2 regions of the Streptomyces sp. JH34 genome follow, and region 2 is predicted to be linked to the other one. Evidence: riboswitches for the same ligand, from Rfam matches in the RefSeq annotation. Region 2 holds a riboswitch; the other holds the start of a gene.

Evidence for each region. A riboswitch is a leader RNA that binds a small molecule or an ion and turns the genes downstream of it on or off. The one in region 2 is predicted to bind cyclic di-AMP.
Region 1: another riboswitch for cyclic di-AMP. It lies ahead of LWJ43_RS03305 (M23 family metallopeptidase); the one in region 2 lies ahead of LWJ43_RS19295 (LysM peptidoglycan-binding domain-containing protein).

What each region holds. Positions count from the first base shown of each region.
Region 1 is NZ_JAJSOO010000001.1:697,097-702,414, reverse strand. It holds gene LWJ43_RS03325 (aspartate aminotransferase family protein) at 1-310, shown strand, start outside; gene LWJ43_RS03320 (helix-turn-helix domain-containing protein) at 368-985, shown strand; gene LWJ43_RS03315 (DUF6126 family protein) at 1,055-1,228, shown strand; gene LWJ43_RS03310 (tyrosine-protein phosphatase) at 1,238-2,062, opposite strand; cyclic di-AMP (ydaO/yuaA leader) riboswitch at 2,475-2,635, shown strand; gene LWJ43_RS03305 (M23 family metallopeptidase) at 2,639-3,541, shown strand; gene LWJ43_RS03300 (SGNH/GDSL hydrolase family protein) at 3,705-4,532, shown strand; gene LWJ43_RS03295 (STM4011 family radical SAM protein) at 4,608-5,318, opposite strand, start outside.
Region 2 is NZ_JAJSOO010000001.1:4,307,609-4,312,926, reverse strand. It holds gene eno (phosphopyruvate hydratase) at 1-255, opposite strand, end outside; gene LWJ43_RS19295 (LysM peptidoglycan-binding domain-containing protein) at 590-1,282, opposite strand; cyclic di-AMP (ydaO/yuaA leader) riboswitch at 1,283-1,455, opposite strand; gene LWJ43_RS19290 (transglycosylase family protein) at 1,746-2,759, opposite strand; gene LWJ43_RS19285 (cytochrome P450 family protein) at 2,865-4,190, opposite strand; gene LWJ43_RS19280 (nucleoside triphosphate pyrophosphohydrolase) at 4,187-5,173, opposite strand; gene LWJ43_RS19275 (SurA N-terminal domain-containing protein) at 5,203-5,318, opposite strand, start outside.

The DNA.
Region 1 (5,318 bases), 3.6 Mb from region 2:
CGGCATCGAGTTCGGCCGGCCGTCCTCCCTGAAGCTCCGGAGCCGATGGGCCATGCTGCAGGCGGCCCGCAAGGGTCTCTTCGCGCAGATGGTCGTCGTGCCGCTCCTGCAGAAGCACCGGATCCTCACCCAGGTCTCAGGTGATCACCTGGAGGTGATCAAGCTGATCCCGCCGCTGGTCATCGGGGAGCCCGAGGTCGACCGCTTCGTGGCCGCCTTCACCGCCGTCATGGATGACGCGCACAGCGGGGGCGGGCTGGTATGGGACTTCGGCAGGACCCTGGTGAAACAGGCGGTCGCCAACCGCTGATTTTGCCTCGGAGGCAACTTATTTGCCTCCGAGGAAAGGTCCTGGCTCAATGGAGGCATGAATCCTCCTGACGGAGCGGTGGCCGACGAGCTTCCCGGGATCGCGCCGCGACTGCGCGACCTGCGCCGCAACCGGGGCCTCACCCTGGAGGCCGCGGCCGGGCGAGCGGGGCTCTCCCCGGCCCACCTGTCCCGGCTCGAAACGGGCCGGAGGCAGCCCTCGCTGCCGATGCTCCTGGGCCTCGCCCGCGTCTACGGTACGACCGTCTCCGAGCTTCTGGGTGAGATGCCGCCCGAACGTGACGCGATCGTCCGAGGGGGCCCGCTCGAGGGCGCGAGCGGAACCGAGGGAGGTGGCTGGCTCTACCGGCAGGCCGGCGGATCGGGCCGCGCCATGCAGGCGCTGCGGGTCCGCGTCCCCTACGGCACCGAGGGCGACCTCGTGCGCGTCCATCCCGGGGAGGAGTGGCTGTACGTCCTCGACGGCCGGCTCCGCGTCGTGCTCGGGGAGACCGTGCACGACCTCGATCCGGGTGACAGCGCGCACTTCGATTCCCTCACCCCGCATCGGATCGCGGCCCTCGACATCGGGGGAGCGCGCCTGCTGTTCGTCCATACGCTGCTGCAGAGCCCGACCGCGGACCTCTGCCTCGGCGGCGGGGCCCACCGGCTCTGATCCGGCCCGCCCACACCGTTCGACTGATTCGTCACCCCGACCCGGACGGTCGGGAGAGAGAGGACCGGCATGTCCGATTCGGAGCACTACGACCCACTTACCCCGCGCAGGCAGAAGAGCGCGGACACCCAGGAGCGGCGCATGCCCCGTGGCGTCGTGATCCGGCTCTTCGCCTATCTGGTGGCCGGACATGTCATCGCGGCCTTCCTCTTCCTCCTCTTCACCGTCGCGGGTAAAGGCTGAGCCCGGGCGTCACGCGTCCTCGACGAGCCGCTCGCGCAGCTTCGCGCGGGTCTCCGCGCTGATCCCCAGTCCGTCGCGGAGGTAGCGGTCGGTGCTGCCCCAGACCTCCTCGATGGTCGAGAACGCCGCGGCCAGGTACTCGGCCTGTGCCCCGAAGAGCGGATTGAGCAGTTCCATCACCTCGTCGGACATCCCCGTGGGAGAGGTGTCGCTGCGCCGCACCTTGTAGCGGCGGTGCGCGTCGTTCGACTTGAGGTAGTCGGCCTCGATGGCCTCCCTCTCGACACCGACGGCCAGCAGCGAGACCGCGATCGAGAGACCCGCGCGGTCCTTGCCCGCCGCGCAGTGCATCAGCGCCGGCACGCTGTCCTCCGCGAGGGCGTGCAGTACGCGGCTGTGTTCGGCGGTGCGGTCCTTGATGATCGAGCGGTACGAGGTGACCATCCGCTCCGTGCCCTTGCCGTCCGCCAGGATCGAGCGCAACTGCTGGATGTTCCCGTCGCGCACCAGCCGCCAGAACTCGGCGCCGTCTGCCGGGTCGGAAAGGGGGATGCTGACGTTCCTGACGCCGGGCAGTTCCACGTCGAGGCCGTCCAGCTTGTGGTCGGCCGCGTTGCGGAAGTCGAAGACCGTGTGCAGTCCGAGCCCGGCGAGGAACGCGGCGTCGGCCTCCGTGGCGTGCGCGAGGTGACCGCTGCGGTAGAGGCGCCCGTAGCGCACGGCGCGGCCGTCCACGGTCGGTAGCCCACCGACGTCGCGGAAGTTGCGGACGCCGGTCAGTTCGACGTCCTTCGGACCGTGGCCGGCCGGCGGGACCTCTGGCAGCTGCGTCACAGGGACTCCTGGAGTGTCGGGCGCCGGCGCCGCTCGCCGACGGGGCACGCTCGCGACCATACGACATGGCCGCATCTCGCAACCGTCTCGGTCGTGGCGGCGGACCCACCGCGCCGAGTGATGACCGCGAGATGTCCGTATTGATGCATATGGCAGAACATGCCCCGCTTGTACGGGAGATGGGGTGAGGTGGGTGAGCGGGATCATATCCGTGACGGTGTGTGGCGAACGCGCGGGTGGGTATTCCTGACGCCGCGCGGAATGCCAAGATCCGTAATCCACGGAGTGTGACGGTAATTCCGCGACGGAATTGAAGAGTGGATTCCGGTTCGCGATCGGCCGCTTGTTCGCGGCGTCCCGGCTCGTTTACGGTCACGGTCAATCCGGACGGAACGCCTAATCCTGCCGCCGCCCGGAATCCGCACCGACTCACGTGTGGCAGGAGCGGGGGAACCAGGTAAGTCGCCGTCCGGAGTGATCCGGTACGGCTCGGGGTCAAGACGCGCACCGCGCGGCCGGGCATCTCCAGTCCGAACCCGACAGCTCACCTCGCAGGCGCCGGAGAGGAAATCCCCCATGCCCGCAAAAGGCAAGCACCGTCGTACGAAGACCGGCCCGATCTCCCGAGGCGTCCTTGCCGCGGGTACCGGCGGCGCCGTCCTCGCCCTCCCGCTGATCGGCGCCACCGGCGCCCACGCCGCCGAGCAGGCGGCGCCGGCCAAGCCCGTCGCCGCCCACAGCGCTCCCGCCTCGGCCGCGAAGAGCTCCCCGAAGACCTACTCCGTGGTCTCCGGCGACTACCTGGCCAAGATCGCTGCCGACCACGAGGTCAAGGGCGGCTGGCAGAAGCTGTACAAGGACAACCGCGACGTCGTCGGCGGTAACCCGAGCCTGATCCTTCCGGGCATGAAGCTGACGCTCGGCGCCAAGGCGTCCGGCTCCGCCGAGGCCGCGCCCTCCAAGGCCGCCCCGTCGACGGCCAAGAAGGCCGCTCCGGCCGAGAAGGCGGCCGCCCCGGCGCAGGAGACCGCCGCGAAGACCGCCGACTCCGCCGCGTCGGAGAGCAACACCTCCGGCTGGACCACCCCGGTCGAGAACGCCGACGTCACGACCCAGTACCGCGCCTCGGGCGCCAGCTGGTCCAGCGGCTACCACACCGGATCCGACTTCCAGGCGGCCTCCGGCACCAGCGTCCGGTCCATCGGCGAGGGCACCGTGGTCTCCGCCGGCTGGAGCGGCTCGTACGGCAACGAGGTCGTCATCCAGCACAGCGACGGCATGTACTCGCAGTACGCCCACCTGTCCTCGCTCGAGGTCTCGACCGGTCAGACCGTCACCGGCGGCCAGCAGATCGGCCTCTCCGGCTCCACGGGCAACTCCACCGGCCCGCACCTCCACTTCGAGGTCCGGACCGGCCCGAGCTACGGCTCGGACGTCGACCCGATCGCCTACCTGCGTTCGCACGGTGTGTCCATCTGAGGCACACCACCTGAGGGCCGGGGAGAGGGGCGGTGCGCCGAGGCGCACCGCCCCTCTCCTTATTCCTGCTTTACCAAAAACTGACCAGGTGGTCTTTCTCACCACCCGTCAACCCCCTATTACGGTCGCGTAGGTCACATTCGAAGGTGCAGGATAAGCCCTTGTGGCAGACGATTCGAGAAACAGACAACGAGGCATCATCGGGTCGTACGCGGCGATCGGCGACAGTTTCACCGAGGGCGTCGGAGACCCCGGCCCTGGCGGGACGCTCGTCGGCTGGGCGGACCGGTTCGCGGTCCTCCTCGCGGACCAGCTCCCGGTCCCAGATGCGATGGTCGGACCCCTGGACGACTCGCACGGGCATTTCCGGTACGCCAATCTCGCCGTACGCGGACGCCTCCTCGACCAGGTAGTCGAGGAACAGGTCCCCCGCGCCAAGGAGATGGCCCCCGATCTGGTGAGCTTCTGCGCGGGCGGCAACGACATCCTCCGTCCCGGGTCCGACCCGGACGACGTGGCGGAACGCTTCGAGCGGGCGGTGGCCGACCTGACGCAAGCGGTCGGCACCGTCATGGTCACCACCGGCTTCGACACCCGGGGCATCCCCGTGCTGAAGCACCTGCGGGGCAAGATCGCCATGTACACCGCGCACGTCAGGTCCATCGCCGACCGTTACGACTGCCCGGTGCTCGACCTCTGGTCCCTGCGGTCCGTGCAGGACAGGCGGGCCTGGGACAGCGACCGGCTGCACCTCTCGGCCGAGGGGCACACCAGGGTCGCGCTGCGCGCCGCCCAGGTCCTCGGCGTCGAGGTGCCGGCCGACCCCGACCAGCTGTGGCCTCCGCAGGCCCAGCGCGGGACGCTGGAAGTACGGCGCGACGACATCCACTGGGCGCGCGAGTACCTCGTCCCGTGGATCGGCCGCAGGCTCCGCGGGGAGTCCTCGGGGGACCAGGTCGCGGCCAAGCGCCCCGACCTGCTGCCGCTCTGACCGCGCGGAGAACGACGTCCCGTCAGCGTCCGCCGTGACGTCGGGCCGTCGCGTCCCGCCGGCCGACGCCTCCGGTCAGCGGCTGACGAACGGGAGCGGACTCCGGGACGGGCCCGGCGACACGGGCCCGCCCGGTGCGGATGCCGGGCGGGCGGGTCTCCGCACCGGGTCCGCGGGCATCCGTACCGGGTCCGCGGGTATCCGCTCCAGCACTCCGCCCGCGAAGACGTCGTACAACGGCAGCGTCTCCAGGTGCACATAGCCGATGTGGCAGTCGCAGACGTCGAGCGGGCAGCCGCGTGGGCCCAGAGAGTCCTGGTAACTGCCGTCGTAGAGATTGCCCAGTTCGGCACGGACGAAGTGGCAGCGGCGCACCGTCCCGTCACCGTCCACCGAGACGACCGACTCGCCGGTCCGGCAGGGCAGTCCGGCCGAGCGGTGCGGGTGCCTGCTGTAGGGGAACAGTGGATCAAGGGCCGTCCAGCGGTCCGCCTCCTCGTCCGTATAGGTGTGTCCCTCGGCGGCGTTGACCCAGAGATACACCTCGGACGGCAGAGCGGCACGCAGACGGCGTGCCTCCTCCAGGTGCTCGTCGAGACCGACGATCCCGACGCTGTGACGCACTCCGAGGGCCGCGAGCTCCCGGCACCGGGCGAGGAACCGCTCGTACGGCGTCTGACCGGGGTGGTAGGTGCACCACAGGGCGACCTTGTCGCGGTCCGCCTCGGCGAGCCAGCCGGTGCGGCAGCTCAGGTTGGTCTGGATGGCGACCCTGCTGACATGGGG
Region 2 (5,318 bases):
GGTGGCGTCGTAGCCGACGAGCTCCGGGCCGATCTGCTCGATCACGGCGAGGACGGCCTTCTCGACGCCCTTGCCCTGGTAGCGGTTGGGGTCACCGTCGCGAAGCTCGATGGCCTCGAACGCGCCGGTGGAGGCTCCGGACGGGACAGCAGCACGTCCCGTGCTGCCGTCGTCGAGGCCAACCTCGACCTCGACCGTGGGGTTGCCCCGGGAGTCGAGGATTTCCCTGGCTACGACGACGTCGATGGACGGCACGAGGCATCTCCTTCTGGGATCTGACACTGGTTGTGCAGGGTCACTGTGGCCTTGCGCCACGAGCCTAACCGGCTCGGCCCGCTGCGTCGGCCGTCCGCCCGTCCCCTGGGACGAAAAAGGACCCAAGGGCCTGCATTACGGGCAAAGCTCCAGAATTCTACTGGCGAGTAACCACAAGAACTGAACGCGCGCCCTCGGGGCGGCCCTGCGGGCGCACCGGGATCACGCCCGCCGTGGAGCCCCTGACACGGCCGCGGCCCGGCGCGCGGGGGGTATGCGCGCCGGGCCGGGCCGGGCCGCCGGGGCAGGAGGGGGGACCCCGGACCGGTTGCGACTACTTCAGGTGGAGCTGCTGCCCCGGGAAGATCAGGTCCGCGTCGTCGACGATGTCGTCGTTCAGCTTGAAGAGCTTCTCCCAGCCGCCCTTGACCTTCTTGGCGTCGGCGATCTTGCCGAGGGTGTCGCCGGCCTTCACCTTGTACTCGCCGTCGCCCTTCTCGACCTTCTGGCCGGTCGGGGTGGTGACGGTCTTCTCGGGAGCCGTGCGCTTCTCGCTGCGCGTGGTGGGCTGCTCGGCCTTGCGCTCCGGCGCGGCCTGCGGGTCCGTGTCGCCGTTCTTGCCGGAGCCGGTGTCGACGCCCGGGTCCACACCGTCGTTCGTCAGGCCGCCGGCACCGGCGCAGGCCCAGGCTCCCGGGCCCTGCAGTTCGAGGAGCTTCTCGGCGGTGGCTATCTGCTGGCCCTTGGTGGCCAGGTCGGCGCGGGCGGCGTACTGCGTACCGCCGGCGGCGGCCCAGCTGGACGCCGAGAACTGCAGACCGCCGTAGTAGCCGTTGCCGGTGTTGATGGACCAGTTGCCACCGGACTCGCACTGGGCGACGGCGTCCCAGGTGTCGACGGAGGCGGCGGAGGCACCGGTCGCGCCCATCAGCGGGACGGCGACGGCGGCACCGGTGACACCGGCCAGGGTCGCGATGCGGACGGCCTTGGACGGGCGACGGTGCTTGCCCTTGCTGGAAAGCAGCATGGTTCTCCTCACCGACGCCTACGAGGTGAGCTGTCGGGTTCGGGCCTGTGAGTTGCCCGGCCACCCGCACTCGCGGACGGCTTCACCCCCAGCCGGTCCTCCAGCCGTCTTCCGACGGCCGGGTACCGGCACTTACCTGGGTCCCCCGCTCCTGCCTACGGCGCTTTACGCGTCGGTCCCCTTCGGCCGACGGCAGGATTCGGCGTGACGGTCGAAGGTGCCCGCGGTGCGAGCGGCTCCGACCGTAGACACACGCAACCCCCACATTCAAAGATGGACATAACGGCTAATCAGCACTTAACGGCTCCGCCCTGCGGTTTGTTTTCGCAGGTCATGGCCAAAATGGACGGACCGGACGGACCGAGCGCACCAGTTGACGCAAAGAGACCCATGTCTCACTTACGCATAAGTGGACATAGGTCTCTTAACTGCCCCCGCTTTCGGGGTGTTTTCCCGCTTTTGATCAGTTGGCCGCAGCGGTCTCCGGAGCCACCGGCTCCTGCGTGTCCGCCCCGAGTCCGAGTTCCAGGCTCTGGCCGGGCAGGATCAGGTCCGGGTCGGAACCCAGCTCGTCCTTGTTGGCCTCGTAGAGAGCGGTCCAGCCGCCGGCGAGCTCCTGCGTGTCGGCGATCGCCCAGAGGTTGTCGCCCTCGCGGACGGTGTACGTCCCCTCGGCGCCCTCACGGGCCCCGGAGTCACCGCGTGAGGCGTGCCGGCCGGACTCGCGCCCCTCGTCCAGCTCCGACCCGGCGCTGCCCTCGGCGCTGCCCTCGGGAGCCGGCGTGCCGCGGTGCTTCCCGCCCTTCGCCGCGTCACCCTTCGCCGCGTCGCCCTTCGCCGTGTCGTCCTTCGCCGCGCCGGAAGCCTCGGGGGACGGAGTGGCGGACTGCGACGCGCCGGTCCTGTCCGCTTCGTCGCTCTCGGCCGCCGTACCGCCGGAGGTGTTCCCCTTCGCCTCGCCCTTCGAGCCGGCGTCGTCCTGCCGGTCCGCGTCGTCCGCCGTGGACGACGGATCCGTCGCCTCGGCGGAGGGCGTCCCGGTGGCGGTGCCGGAGGCCTCGGCCGAAGGATCGCCGCCCGGGTCGATGCCCGGCAGGGTCCCGTCCAGGGCCAGCCCGGAGATCACGGCGCAGCTGGGCCACGCCTGCGGCCCCTTGTCGTCCAGCACCTTCTCGGCGACGGCTATCTGCTGCGAGCGGCTCGCGAGGTCGGCGCGAGAAGCGAAGTCCGTACCTCCGTAGGCCTTCCAGGTGTCCTGCGAGAACTGCAGGCCTCCGTAGTAGCCGTTGCCCAGGTCGGCACTCCACATGCCGCCGCTCTCGCATTCGGCGACCCGGTCCCAGGTCGACGCGTCGGCGGCTTGTGCGCCGCCCGCGCCGAGCAGCGGGATGGCGATGGCCGATCCGGTCACGCCTGCGGCGACGACGATGGCGGGTGCCTGGCGAGGGCGGCGGTGTCTGCCGGTCGCGGAGCCCATGGGATTGCCTTCCGTGTGACTGACATGTGACGGGTGAGTCGAACGGTGAACCTAGCCCTACTCGAACGTGTGTCACAAGTCGATGCAGCGGAGATCACGTGAAAGTCACAGAGTTGACAGCGTGTCACCTTCCCCCGCCGGCCGTACGGGACCGAACTCCACGGGAAGGGTGCGTAGTCCACGCATGATGAGCCCGCCGCGCCAGCGCAAATCGGCAGGTTCCGCAGCGAGCCGCAGGTCGGGGAGGCGTCGCAGCAGTGTCGCCAGAGCCACCTGCCCCTCCAGGCGGGCCAGCGGAGCTCCCAGGCAGTAGTGGATTCCGTGCCCGTAGCCCAGGTGCTGGTTGTCACTCCGAGCGAGATCCAGGGTGTCCGCATTCTGGAATCTGTCCGGATCCCGATCCGCGGCGGCCAGAACCACGAGTACGGGGTCCCCGGCCGCGATGTCCTGTCCTCCCAGGGTCACGGGCTCGGTGGCGTAGCGCCATGTCGCGAGCTCCACCGGCCCGTCGTAGCGCAGCAGCTCCTCGATGCCCGTGGCGAGCAGTTCCGTCTCCCCCGCCGCCAGGGAGCGTTGCAGCCGCTCGCGCTGGGACGGATCGCGCAGCAGTGCGTAGGTGCCGTTGCCGATGAGGTTCACCGTCGTCTCGAAACCGGCGAACAACAAAATGAACGCCATGGCGGCTGCCTCGTTCTCGCTGAGGTGCTCGCCGTGGTCGCTCGCCCGGATCAGCCCCGAGATCAGGTCGTCACCCGGGCTCTCCCGCTTGCGGTGGATGAGCTCGGCGAGATAGCCGCGCATCTTCTTGACCGATCTGGCGACCCCGCCGCGCGGCCCCCCGCCGTGCCGGATCATCATGCCCGCCCAGTCACGGAAGTCGTCCTGGTCCTCGCGCGGCACGCCCAGCAGGTCGCAGATCGCGTAGATGGGCAGGGGGAACGCGAAGTCGTGGATGAGGTCCGCCTCCCCCTTCTCGGCGAAGCCGTCGATGAGGCGGTCCGTCAGCTCCTGCACGCGCGGCGCGAACTCCGCGACCCGGCGCGGGGTGAACGCCTTGGACACGAGCCGGCGCAGCCGGGTGTGGTCCGGCGGGTCGATGTTCAGCAGGTGCGTCGTCAGCTCCGCCTTGCGCTCCCCGGGGATGCCCGTCTTGCCCTTGGCGTTCGCGGACCCCGCGTGGTGGGCCGGGTTCTTGGAGAGCCGGGTGTCGGCGAGTGCCTGCCGGGCGTCGGCGTACCGGGTCACCAGCCAGGCCTCGACCCCGCTGGGCAGCGTCGTGCGGTGCACGGGGCTGTGTTCGCGGAGCCAGGCGTAGGCGGGGTACGGGTCGGTGGCGAACTCCCAGGTGAAGAGTTCGGGAGCTGCGTCCGGCGCGGAGGGCGTATCGGCCGCCGCGTCCGGCGCGGAGGGCGTATCGGGGCTGTCGTTCACCCCTCGACGCTATCCGGGCCGGCCCCGAGTCCCTCCGCCGCCCGGATCGCGTCCCGGTAGGCGCGGGCTGCGGCCCGCAGGGCGGCCTCCGGGTCCGTGCCGTCCTGCTCCGCCCGTACCGCTAGAGCCAGCAGGCGGTAGCCGACCCCCTCGCCCTCGGGGAGCGCGGTGCCGAGGCCCGCGGCGCGGGCCCTGCTGCCGAGCTTGGCCGCCAGCGCCAGGCCCGGCTGACCGAGCGGCACCCCGTCGGTGACCGACGCGCGCTGCTTCTCGATCGCCTTCGTGCGGAGCCAGTGGGCGTGGACGTCCTCCGGCGTCTCGGCGGTCTCGTCGCCGAACACATGGGGATGACGGTGGATCAGCTTCTCGACGATCGTGGCCGCGACGTCGTCGATGCCGAACGGCTCCTCCTCGTCCTCCTGCGCGATGCGCGCGTGGAAGACGACCTGCAGCAGGACGTCGCCGAGTTCCTCGCGCAGTTCCTCGCGGTCACCGTCCTCGATGGCCTCGACCAGTTCGTACGCCTCCTCGATGGCGTACTTCGCGAGGCCCTTGTGCGTCTTCTGCGAGGTCCACGGGCATTCGAGCCGGATCCGGTCCATCACCTGGACCAGATCCAGGAGCCGGGCGCCGGGCAGGTCGTACGAACCGGGCAGCAGCTCCAGGTCCGGCATCTGCACCCGGCCCGAACCGCCGAGACGGGCCAGTCCGTCGGTGAGCGGCTGGTTCCCCTCGCCGCCCACCAGCACCACCACGGTCCGGCCGCCCGCGCAGTCGTCCACCAGTTCCTCGGCCGTGGGCGCGACGTGCTCGACGGCGACCCCCGCCTCCTCCAGATACGGCAGCTGCGGATGGTCCCGCTCGGCGCACAGCACCCGGTCGGCGGCCCGCAGCGTCTGCCAGGCGGGCCAGGACAGCAGACCGGGGGCGACCCGGTGGCTGGCGGTGAGCAGGACGATGCGGCCGGGGTCTTCAGCGTTCACACCCCGAACCTACCCGTGGCCGGGCCGGGTCAGGCGCCTGCCTCCGGGTCCTGGCCCTGCACGGGCGTGACCTGGGTGATCCACGGCGCCTTGTACGTGCTGAGCTGGACCTTCTGGTTGTCCCAGCTGCCGTAGCGCGGGTTGA